DNA from 2 places in the Klebsiella sp. R445 genome. Region 2 is predicted to be linked to the other one. Evidence: predicted binding sites of a transcription regulator. Region 2 holds the regulator's gene; the other holds the start of a gene.

Region 1 (5,544 bases), 1.3 Mb from region 2:
TTCTTTTTACATAACCGCCAGCCAGGCCCTGGCGTACGGGGCTGGATCCAGTTTCCCGCGCTGTCGCGTCAGAAGGTCAAAACCCACTGATGGAAAAAGGCGACCACCACGATAAACGCGCAGGTCACGGCCAGGTATTCACGGAAGTTTGATTTTTGCATGACACTATCCTCATCAGAATGGGGATAGTGTCGCCTGGCAAGATTAAGCTGACATTAAGCCAGCCAGTAAATGCAGCACGAAAGGTAAAAAATCAGCGCGACGTCACGCTGTACTGCCGGTCCGGCGCGGTGATTTCCGCAATCCAGGTTACGAAGCGGCAATAAACAGCTCGCGCAGCTGATGCAGCTGGTCGCGAATCTGCGCCGCCTCTTCGAACTCGAGGTTCTGCGCGTGCTGCATCATCAGCCCTTCCAGCTCGTGAATTTTCTGCTGGAGCGCTTTCGGCGTCAGCACCACTTCCGGGGTATCTGCCTCCACCGGCGAACGTGATTTGCCGCGCCCTTTGGCTTTGGTCTTAGCGATGTTGCTGCCTAGCGCCAGAATATCGACCACTTTTTTATTCAGCCCCTGCGGGGTAATACCATGCTCTTCGTTATAGCGCTGCTGTTTCTCACGACGACGCTCCGTTTCGCTGATGGCTTTCGCCATCGAGGCGGTGATCTTGTCGCCATACAGAATCGCTTTACCGTTGATATTACGCGCCGCACGGCCAATGGTCTGAATCAGCGAGCGCTCGGAACGCAGGAAACCTTCTTTGTCGGCATCGAGGATCGCCACCAGTGAGACTTCCGGCATATCCAGCCCTTCACGCAGCAGGTTGATCCCCACCAGTACGTCAAACTCGCCCAGTCGCAGGTCGCGGATGATTTCCATGCGCTCCACGGTGTCGATATCCGAGTGCAGGTAGCGCACGCGCTCGCCGTGCTCTTCGAGATACTCCGTCAGGTCTTCCGCCATGCGTTTGGTCAGGGTGGTCACCAGCACACGTTCGTTGATGACCACCCGGGTACGAATTTCTGACAGCAGGTCATCGACCTGAGTGGCCACCGGACGCACTTCAATGATGGGATCCAGCAACCCGGTCGGACGTACCACCTGATCGACCACTTCATCACCGGATTTTTCCAGCTCGTATGGCCCAGGCGTTGCCGACACATAGATAGTCTGCGGCGCCAGCGCCTCAAACTCTTCAAATTTCATCGGGCGGTTATCCAGCGCGGAAGGCAGTCGGAAGCCGTACTCCACGAGGGTCTCTTTACGCGCCCGGTCCCCACGATACATACCGCCAATTTGCGGGATGGTGACGTGGGATTCGTCGATAACCAGCAACCCGTCCGCCGGCAGGTAATCGAACAACGTTGGCGGTGGCTCACCCGGGCCACGTCCGGAGAGATAGCGCGAGTAGTTTTCGATACCGGAGCAGTACCCCAGCTCGTTCATCATCTCGAGGTCAAACTGCGTGCGCTGCGACAGCCGCTGCTCTTCCAGCAGCTTATTGTTGTCCAGCAGCACTTTGCGCCTTTCCGCCAGCTCGACTTTGATCTCTTCCATCGCCTGTACAATGCGCTCACGCGGCGTAACGTAGTGCGTTTTTGGGTAGATGGTAAAGCGCGGGATGGTGGATTCAACCTGGCCGGTGAGCGGGTCGAACAGCGACAGCCGCTCGACCTCTTCGTCAAACAGTTCGATCCGCAACGCAACGTCGTCTGATTCCGCCGGGAAAACGTCAATCACTTCGCCGCGCACCCGGAAGGTGCCGCGCTGGAAGGCCTGATCGTTGCGGGTGTACTGCAGCTCTGCCAGGCGACGCAAAATCGCCCGCTGGTCGATGAGCATCCCGGTGGTCAGGTGCAGCATCATCTTCAGGTAGAGATCCGGATCGCCCAGGCCGTAAATGGCCGATACCGACGCCACCACCACGACATCGCGCCGCTCAAGCAGCGCCTTGGTCGCCGAGAGACGCATCTGTTCGATGTGTTCGTTCACCGACGCGTCTTTCTCAATGAAGGTGTCAGAGCTCGGCACGTAGGCTTCTGGCTGATAATAATCGTAGTAGGAGACGAAATACTCCACCGCGTTTTCCGGGAAGAACTCTTTCATTTCACCATACAGCTGCGCTGCCAGCGTTTTGTTCGGCGCCAGCACCATGGTTGGGCGCTGGAGATCGGCAATAACGTTAGCGATGGTGAAGGTCTTACCCGACCCGGTTACCCCCAGCAGGGTTTGATGCGCCAGGCCATCTTCCAGCCCCTCTTCCAGACGCCGGATGGCTTCCGGCTGGTCACCAGAGGGACGGAATGGGGAATGCAGCGTGAACGTTTTACTCATATGTCTGGCCCTGAAGAAGGATGGTACGCCTGGTGGTATGCGGCAGGTGTTTAATTCTACCCTTCACACCAGCTTTTGCCAATAAATAATACTGTACATAAAAACAGTACCACATTATTGTTTATGCTCACCGCGGTGGGAAGATGACTCATTTTGGGGTGAAAGCTGACCATCTTGCAGAATAATCCGCCAGACAGTAGGGTTATCCCCAGAAAAATTTATCATTTAACATTTGTCAAGCAAGGTAATGAATCTTTTATGGCAGCAGGTGACACTTTCCTTACAGCCATTGCTTTTATTCAACCAATTGATTTTTAATGATATTAAACAAAAGATGGGTTTCGCGCCAATTCAGCCGCAGGCCGCGTAATCTCTAGCTTACCGCAAGTTCTCTAACTCTAATACACAAGGTTATCCACAGGAATAGTGGATAAGTGTCTGCAGGCCTTGACCACTGCCACCCCGCCGAAATCGACCGACCGTCAAAAACCAGCGCCTAAAAAAAATTATCGAATTATTTTTGATATTTATCAGCTAAAGAGGCCTGCCTTTTTGTTGCTTTCTGCACCATTTTTCATGCGCTTTAGCACCGGGAAAGTGCAACCGTCTCGTTGCCCCGCCGCCGTCATGGCCTGTGATACCTGTTCTGACAGAAAAAACCGGAACATCTTTTTCCTGGCAAGAGATTTGCAGAATCTTCATGTCGCTCACTATCCCCGAAAAGGAGAAAACGTCTATGTTGAGTCTACGCGCAGTCAATCAGTACTACGGAAGCCAGCACACACTATGGAATGTCGACCTTGAACTACGGTCCGGCGAGTGCACCTGTGTGATGGGACTTCAGGGAATGGGGAAAACCACGCTCATTAACTGTATTACCGGCCATCTCCCGGTCGCCAGCGGCAGTATGACCTGGCAAGAGATCGGTTCGCCGCCCTGCGATATCACGCCGCTCTCCGCGCAATCCCGGGCGATTATCGGTATCGGCTATGTGCCACAGGACAAGCGAATTTTTTCGCAGCTCAGCGTGGAAGATAATCTGCATATTGCGCTGGCTGCCGGCGGCAATCCCGGTGCGGTGGTGAAGGGTGAGATTTACGATTTGTTTCCCGACCTGTACGGCCAGCGCCAGCATAAAGGCGCGATGCTGACAGAGGATGACCAGTACCAGCTGGCGCTGGCCAGAGCGCTGATTGTCCAGCCGCGCCTGCTGATTCTCGATGAACCATCACGCGGCAGCGGCCAGCACTTCATGCATAAACTGGGGGATTTACTGGTGCGTCTGAACCGCGATATCGGCTTAACGGTGCTGCTCGCGGAGCAGCACCTGCCGTTTATTCGCCGGGTGGCGGATCGCTTTTGCCTGCTACACCGTGGGCGTAACGTGGCGCAAGGCAGCGTTATTCAGCTGGATGAACCGCTGCTGGCGCAATGGATGACGCCCGATCCAGCGCGTTAAGGTCAATATACTGCCCGAGGTCGTCGCGCTGCGCGGCGTCCGTAAGCCACGGGATCTCTCCCAAAAACGGCGTCGGCAGCAGGCGTTTCAGGGTCGCCAGATATTCGACATGGCGCCTGCCCGGCGGCTGGATATCGTTGGCGATCCAGCCGACCAGCGGCAGCCCTGCCTGGCGTACCGCCTGGGCGGTGAGCAGCGCATGGTTGATGCACCCCAGTTTGATGCCGACCACCAGAATGACTGGCAGTTGCTCATCGCGCACCCAGTCGGCAAAGCTCAACGTGGGGGAAAGCGGTGTGAACCAGCCGCCAGCGCCTTCCACCAGCACCCATTCGGCTAGATTTTCCAGCTCGCGCAATCCGGCAGACAGCGCCCCGGCCGTAATCGGTCGCCCCTCTTCCGCGCTCACGATATGCGGTGACGTCGGTTCCTCAAAGGTCAGCGGGTTCACCTGAGCGTAGCTCAGCGCCACGGCGCTGTTGCGCTGCAACGCCAGGGCATCTTCATTGCGCAGCCCCTGCGCCGTCAGCTCGCTTCCGGACGCCACCGGCTTATAGCCCGCGCTTTTCAGACCCGACAGATTCGCCGCCTGCAACAAGGCGCAGCTGGATATGGTTTTCCCGACTTCAGTGTCGGTTCCAGTGACGAAAAAACGTTTAGTCACGTTCAATGACTCCTGTAAAAAGATGGTACGTCAGCGGGCACTGGCCCTGCTGTTGTGGCCAGGCCAGTTGCAGCTGACGCAGTTTTCCCCGGCTCAGCGGTGCTGCATGGCGTCCCTGATGCAAATGCGTGGCGCCGATCCCTTTCAGCGAGCGCATCGCGCTCAGGGCATCGGCAAACGGCAGGCCGACCTCGTGGACCTGCCCGACGGCCCGCCGCCCGGCCAGCGCCTCGCGCACCGCCTGTTCGCTGAGAAAGCGATTGGCATGCGGGTGGCTATCGATGGCGCGCCAGGCCTGATTCAGTTCCGGCAGCGAACCGGACAGCAACGTGGTAAACGCCACCTTGCCGCCAGGGCGCACCACCCGACACAGCTCGTCAATGGCGTCGGCCAGGCTGTCGCACCACTGCACCGCCAGGTTGCTCCACGCCAGATCGACGCAGGCATCGGGCAGCGGCAGCGACTCGATATCGCCCTCCACGTAACGATCGGCGCACTGGTCACGCCGCGCCTGGGCCAGCATCTCAGCGGAGAGATCCAGCGCGGTAACTTCGCTTCCGGCCTCGCGCCAGTAGCGGCTCATGCTGCCAGGACCGCAGCCGGCATCCAGCACCGTGGCAAAGGCCCGCTCGTTGAGCTGGTGCAGCAGGCGCGCGGCGCTGATCCGCTGGAGCGCGTCGTGTTGCGAATAATGGCTGGCCGCCCGGCCAAAGGCCGCGGCAACCGCATGTTTATTGACTCTCGCCATGCAGCACCTCCAGCAGACGGCTGATGTCAGTGGCGTCGTGGGCGGCGGTCAGCGTCAGGCGCAGACGAGCGCTCCCCGCCGGTACCGTCGGCGGACGAATGGCCGTTGCCCAACAGCCCTGCTTGCGCAAACGTGCCGCCAGCCGTAATGCCCGGCCGTTATCGCCGACGATCAGCGGTTGAATCGCGCTACCTGATGCGCTCAGCGTCCCTGGGAATGTGGCCATGCCGTCGCGGAACTGCGCCACATGACGCGCCAGTTTTTCCCGTCGCTGCTGACCGTCATCGCTACGGATCACCGCCAGCGCGGCGCTCAGCGCCACCGCCTGAGCCGGCGGCATCG
Region 2 (5,544 bases):
TAAACCCGAGCACGCGGTCGGTCAGGCGAATCATCTCGTAGGAGAAGTTAGCCGCGATCTCTTCCATCAGCGCGACGGCGTTCTGCTGTGCTTTCTCGTGGGAGATTTTCTTGCTGCGCGCTTCATCTTCCACCGCACGGGCGATGGCTTTTGAGGCCAGCAGCTTGTTGAACAGGTCCTGACGCGCGGGCAGGCGCGGGCCGACGGCCGCCAGACGCTGGCGGGCGAAGTGCATACGCGCGACACGTGCCAGTTTCTGGGCGATAATTTTATCGGTACCGTGCTCGGTAGCCATTCTGCGCAGCGACACCGGCGGGGAGAAGCGGACAAAGCTGTCACGTCCCAGCCACAGCACGGCGAAGAATTTCTGAATGCCGTTCAGCATGCGCAGCGGCGGGTTCACTTCGCCTTTCTCACGTCCTGGCGCGCGGCCGAACATCACCGACACCGGCACCATTTGCACGTCCAGGTCAGGATGGTTACGGTGCAGATCCAGGTAGTCGTGGAACAGCTTGATGGACTCTTCTTTCGGCGTGTAATAGGTGAATACACGCGGGCCGCCGTGGATGAAGACGTAGCGCGGCAGCAGAGCACCGTCGATTTCCAGCGGTTCGAGCGGGTCAGGTAAATCGTGCTCGAGGCACTGGGCGCGCAGCGTCAGCAGGTCTGCCTTCGAGTTATAAGGCAGGACATACATAATAGGACGCGAGGTATCCAGCCCTAATTCCTGAGCAGGTTCTGCGGGAATAGACTTGCTTTTTACCAGCACCCGTAATGGTAAATTCAGTAATTTATAGTAAATTCGTTGCCAGCCGGACATAAACGATGTGAAGCCTCTGGTTAATCATGCAAATGCGCGGCAAGAATAACAGAAAGCGCGCAAAATTTCCGTTGCCACACGGCAAACGCGTACACTCATTGACGTCATTTACATAAAAAGGTTCTTTTGATGGCCAATAATACCACTGGGTTAACCCGAATTATTAAAGCGGCAGGTTATTCCTGGAAAGGGTTCCGTGCGGCATGGATAAATGAGGCCGCCTTTCGTCAGGAAGGCGTCGCCGCGATTATTGCCGTGGCGATCGCCTGCTGGCTGGACGTTGACGCTATCACCCGTGTGCTGCTGATCGGCTCGGTCCTGTTAGTGATGATAGTCGAAATTATTAATAGCGCGATTGAGGCGGTGGTGGACCGTATTGGCCCGGAACACCATGAACTGTCAGGGCGCGCGAAAGATATGGGGTCCGCGGCGGTACTGTTGGCTATCGCGATCGCGCTGATCACCTGGGGGCTTTTGCTGTGGGCGCATTACCATTAATTCGTCGCCAGGCGTGATGGGCGATCGGCTGCGCAAAAATGGAAAGTATCTCCTGATTTTTGTGTGAAATTTGATTCCAAAATCACCGTTAACTGTATATACTCACAGCATAACTGTATATACACCCAGGGGGCGGGATGAAAGCGTTAACGACCAGGCAGCAAGAGGTGTTTGATCTCATTCGGGATCATATCAGCCAGACGGGCATGCCGCCGACGCGTGCGGAAATTGCTCAGCGCTTGGGGTTCCGTTCTCCGAACGCGGCGGAAGAGCACCTGAAAGCGCTGGCCCGTAAAGGCGCAATCGAGATTATCTCTGGTGCCTCCCGCGGTATTCGTCTGCTGACGGAAGAAGAACCCGGTCTGCCGCTGATCGGCCGCGTGGCCGCCGGTGAGCCGCTGCTGGCTCAGCAGCATATCGAAGGCCATTTCCAGGTCGACCCGGCGATGTTCAAGCCGAATGCCGATTTCCTGCTGCGCGTTAGCGGTATGTCGATGAAAGATATCGGTATCCTCGACGGCGATCTGCTGGCAGTGCATAAAACGCAGGATGTGCGTAATGGCCAGGTTGTCGTGGCGCGTATCGACGAAGAAGTGACGGTTAAACGCCTTAAAAAACAGGGCAACATCGTCGAACTCCTGCCAGAAAACAGCGAGTTTTCACCGATCGTGGTGAATCTGCGCGAACAAAATTTCACTATTGAAGGGCTGGCCGTTGGCGTGATCCGCAACGGAGAGTGGCTGTAACACCTTCACCACGCAGCATCGTCTGATGGATGATGCTGCGCTGTCTTCTCTCAGTCAGGCTCTTTCCTATGCTCTTTCACGCCGCTGATAAAGCCCTGTGGCGCCTGGCGCTACCCATGATTTTCTCCAATATCACCGTCCCGCTGCTGGGTCTGGTTGATACCGCCGTTATCGGCCACCTCGACAGCCCGGTTTATCTCGGCGGCGTCGCGGTGGGTGCCACGACCACCAGTTTCCTTTTCATGCTGCTGCTTTTCCTGCGGATGAGCACCACCGGGCTGACGGCTCAGGCCTTTGGCGCAAAAGACCCCCTCCGTCTGGCGCGGGCGTTGGTGCAGCCATTGGGGCTGGCCTTAGGGGCCGGCCTGATGATTGTCCTGTTCCGGGCACCGCTGATCGACCTGGCGTTGCATATCGTGGGCGGCAATCAGGCGGTTCTGGAACAGGCACAACGCTTCCTGGATATTCGTTGGCTTAGCGCTCCGGCCTCGCTGGCAAACCTGGTGCTGCTTGGCTGGCTGCTGGGCGTGCAGTATGCCCGCGCGCCGGTGATCCTGCTGGTGGTTGGCAACCTGCTGAATATTGTCCTCGACCTGTGGCTGGTGATGGGCCTGCACATGAACGTGCAGGGGGCCGCGCTGGCGACGGTGGTCGCTGAATACGCCACCTTTATCATCGGGCTATTGATGGCAAGGCACGTGCTGGTGCTGCGTGGCGTGTCCTTCAGCATACTGAAGAATGCCTGGCGCGGGGATGTGCGACGGCTGCTGGCATTAAACCGCGATATCATGCTGCGCTCCTTACTGCTGCAGCTGTGCTTCGGGGCGGTGACCGTTTTCGGGGCTCGTCTCGGGGGCGATATCGTCGCCGTCAACGCCCTCCTGATGACCATGCTGACCTTCACCGCCTATGCGCTGGATGGGTTTGCCTACGCCGTCGAAGCCCACTCCGGGCAGGCCTATGGCGCGCGAGATGGCAGTCAGTTGCTTGAGGTCTGGCGGGCGGCCTGCCGTCAGTCGGGAATGGTGGCGCTGATATTTGCGGCGATCTACGCCGTGGCGGGGCCGTACATTATCGCGCTGTTAACCTCGATCCCTTCGCTGCAGCAGCTGGCCGACCGCTATCTGATCTGGCAGGTGATTCTGCCGGTAATTGGCGTGTGGTGCTATCTGCTGGATGGCATGTTTATCGGGGCGACGCGGGGAGCTGAGATGCGTAACAGCATGGCGGTGGCGGCGGCAGGGTTTGCCCTGACTCTGTTGACGCTACCGGTTCTCGGGAACCATGGACTGTGGCTGGCGCTGGCGGTCTTCCTTGCGCTGCGCGGCCTGTCGCTGGCGCTGATCTGGCGGCGACACTGGCAGCGCGGCACCTGGTTTTCATAATGGTTTTGTCGCGGTTTTTGTCATGTAGGTGGTTAAAGATTCCGAATAATAAATTAAACCCAGAATTCTTAACTATAGTTAACGTTATGTCCGGCACGCAGCGGGCTGTTAACCCACCGAACGATGAGGACTGAATGATGAACAAAGACGAAATCGGCGGTAACTGGAAACAGTTGAAAGGTAAAGCGAAAGAACAATGGGGTAAGCTCACCGATGATGACATGACGGTCATTGAAGGTAAGCGTGACCAGCTGGTGGGTAAAATCCAGGAACGTTACGGATTTGCCAAAGATCAGGCCGAGAAAGAAGTGTCTGACTGGGAACGTAAAAACGGCCACCGCTGGTAGCGGGGCACATCAGTGTTCTGACCCTTTGTTATTGCCTGCCCGTGCGGTACACGGAGGTACCGACAACCCTGATTCCCGCTCTGGCGCAAGCCTTAGCGGGCTTTCTTTTTAATCAGAATCGTGTGGTCATGCTGGCAGTGCCCCGGTGTACTACAGGCTTCGACTTCGACGCAGCCGGCACACAGACCATGTGCTTCAATCACGTTATGACGCAGCGCGAAGCCCATTCTGGCAGCCAGGGTATGCATAATATCTTCCAGCCCTTCGGCACACTCTTCTTTCACCACGCCGCAGCGATCGCAGATAAACATCGCGGAGGTATGGGTCGGCTGATCGATCAGATGGCACAGCACGTAGCTGTTGGTTGATTCAACCTTATGCACGAATCCCTGCTCAAGCAGAAACTCCAGCGCACGATACACCGTGGGCGGTTTAGCCTGCGGCTCTTTATCGCGGAGCAGGTCGAGCAGATCGTAGGCGCTAATCGCCCCTTGCTGCAGGCTCATCAGGCGCAATACTTCCAGGCGCTGGGGAGTCAGGCGCACGCCGCGCTGTGCACAGAGCTTTTCAGCATGCGCTAACAATTCTTGCGAAGTGGTCTTATTCATGAGCATCCTCTGGCCGCCCGAGTGTGAAGTTGTTACTTTATCACGATCCAGGCAAAACGCCGAGAACCGGCAGCTTGTGCTATACCTGATGCATCTCATTTTCGGGAGAAAACGATGAAACGACCTGATTGCATTCGACATTGGCATGAACTCGAAGGGCCCGATGATGCCACTTATCCCAATAACCCAGAGCGCTTTTCCATTGGTGCGCCGCTGGCACGTGGGTTACGGCTGAACCGGCTGGGGATCCATCATGAGCGTTTACCGCCAGGCCGTCGGACTTCTTATCCCCACGCAGAAAGTGATGAAGAAGAGTTTATCTACGTGCTGGAGGGGTATCCTGAAGTCTGGATTAACGGCTATCTGTGGAAGCTGGAACCTGGGGACAGCGTTGGATTTCCTGCCGGCACCGGCGTATGCCATACCTTCCTGAATAACACCCAACAGGAGGTACGCCTGTTGGTGGTGGGCGAGGCGAACAAAAAATTCAATCGCATCTATTACCCGCTAAACCCGGAGTATGCCGCGACGCGTCAGGATCGCTGGGTCGATCATCCGCCGCAATTTTTCGGCCCTCACGACGGCAAACCGCGCAGGCGATAGCCCGTGTATCAGGTGCAAAGCGCCCGCGGTGGCGCTATGCGCCTGTGCTGTATCTTTGTGCTATAGTAGCGCCCCTTTTTACCCGGATGCCTGTTTATTCGCCATGATGCCAGAATCAACTTCTCACGTTTTTGCCGCCCACCGTTTTTCCATTGCGCCGATGCTCGACTGGACAGACAGGCACTGCCGTTACTTCCTGCGTCTGCTGTCGCGGCAAACGCTGCTGTATACCGAAATGGTCACCACCGGGGCGATTATTCACGGCAAAGGCGACTATCTGGCCTATAGCGAAGAAGAGCATCCGCTGGCACTGCAGCTGGGTGGTAGCGATCCGGCGGCGCTGGCGCAGTGCGCGAAACTGGCACAAGCCCGCGGCTACGATGAGATCAACCTGAACGTTGGCTGCCCGTCCGACCGCGTGCAGAACGGCATGTTTGGCGCCTGCCTGATGGGCAATGCCCAACTGGTGGCCGACTGTATTAAAGCGATGCGTGATGTGGTGTCGATTCCGGTAACGGTAAAAACCCGTATCGGCAT

The links. Region 2 encodes LexA, which represses DNA repair genes until DNA is damaged. Its sites were predicted from a motif close to TNCTGTATGTACATACAGNA; they were not measured.
Region 1: a site for LexA is predicted at 2,421-2,440, ahead of uvrB (excinuclease ABC subunit UvrB). Genes of this name have one in related genera too.

Annotation. Positions count from the first base shown of each region.
Region 1 is NZ_CP180446.1:1,568,481-1,574,024, forward strand. It holds gene pmrB (sensor histidine kinase) at 1-90, shown strand, start outside; gene uvrB (excinuclease ABC subunit UvrB) at 310-2,331, opposite strand; gene ACMYSN_RS07280 (ABC transporter ATP-binding protein) at 3,068-3,790, shown strand; gene bioD (ATP-dependent dethiobiotin synthetase BioD) at 3,732-4,454, opposite strand; gene bioC (SAM-dependent methyltransferase) at 4,447-5,202, opposite strand; gene bioF (8-amino-7-oxononanoate synthase) at 5,186-5,544, opposite strand, start outside.
Region 2 is NZ_CP180446.1:2,847,744-2,853,287, reverse strand. It holds gene plsB (glycerol-3-phosphate acyltransferase) at 1-820, opposite strand, end outside; gene ACMYSN_RS13350 (diacylglycerol kinase) at 950-1,318, shown strand; gene lexA (transcriptional repressor LexA) at 1,456-2,064, shown strand; gene dinF (MATE family efflux transporter) at 2,133-3,449, shown strand; gene ACMYSN_RS13335 (CsbD family protein) at 3,587-3,796, shown strand; gene zur (zinc uptake transcriptional repressor Zur) at 3,889-4,404, opposite strand; gene ACMYSN_RS13325 (cupin domain-containing protein) at 4,519-5,007, shown strand; gene dusA (tRNA dihydrouridine(20/20a) synthase DusA) at 5,111-5,544, shown strand, end outside.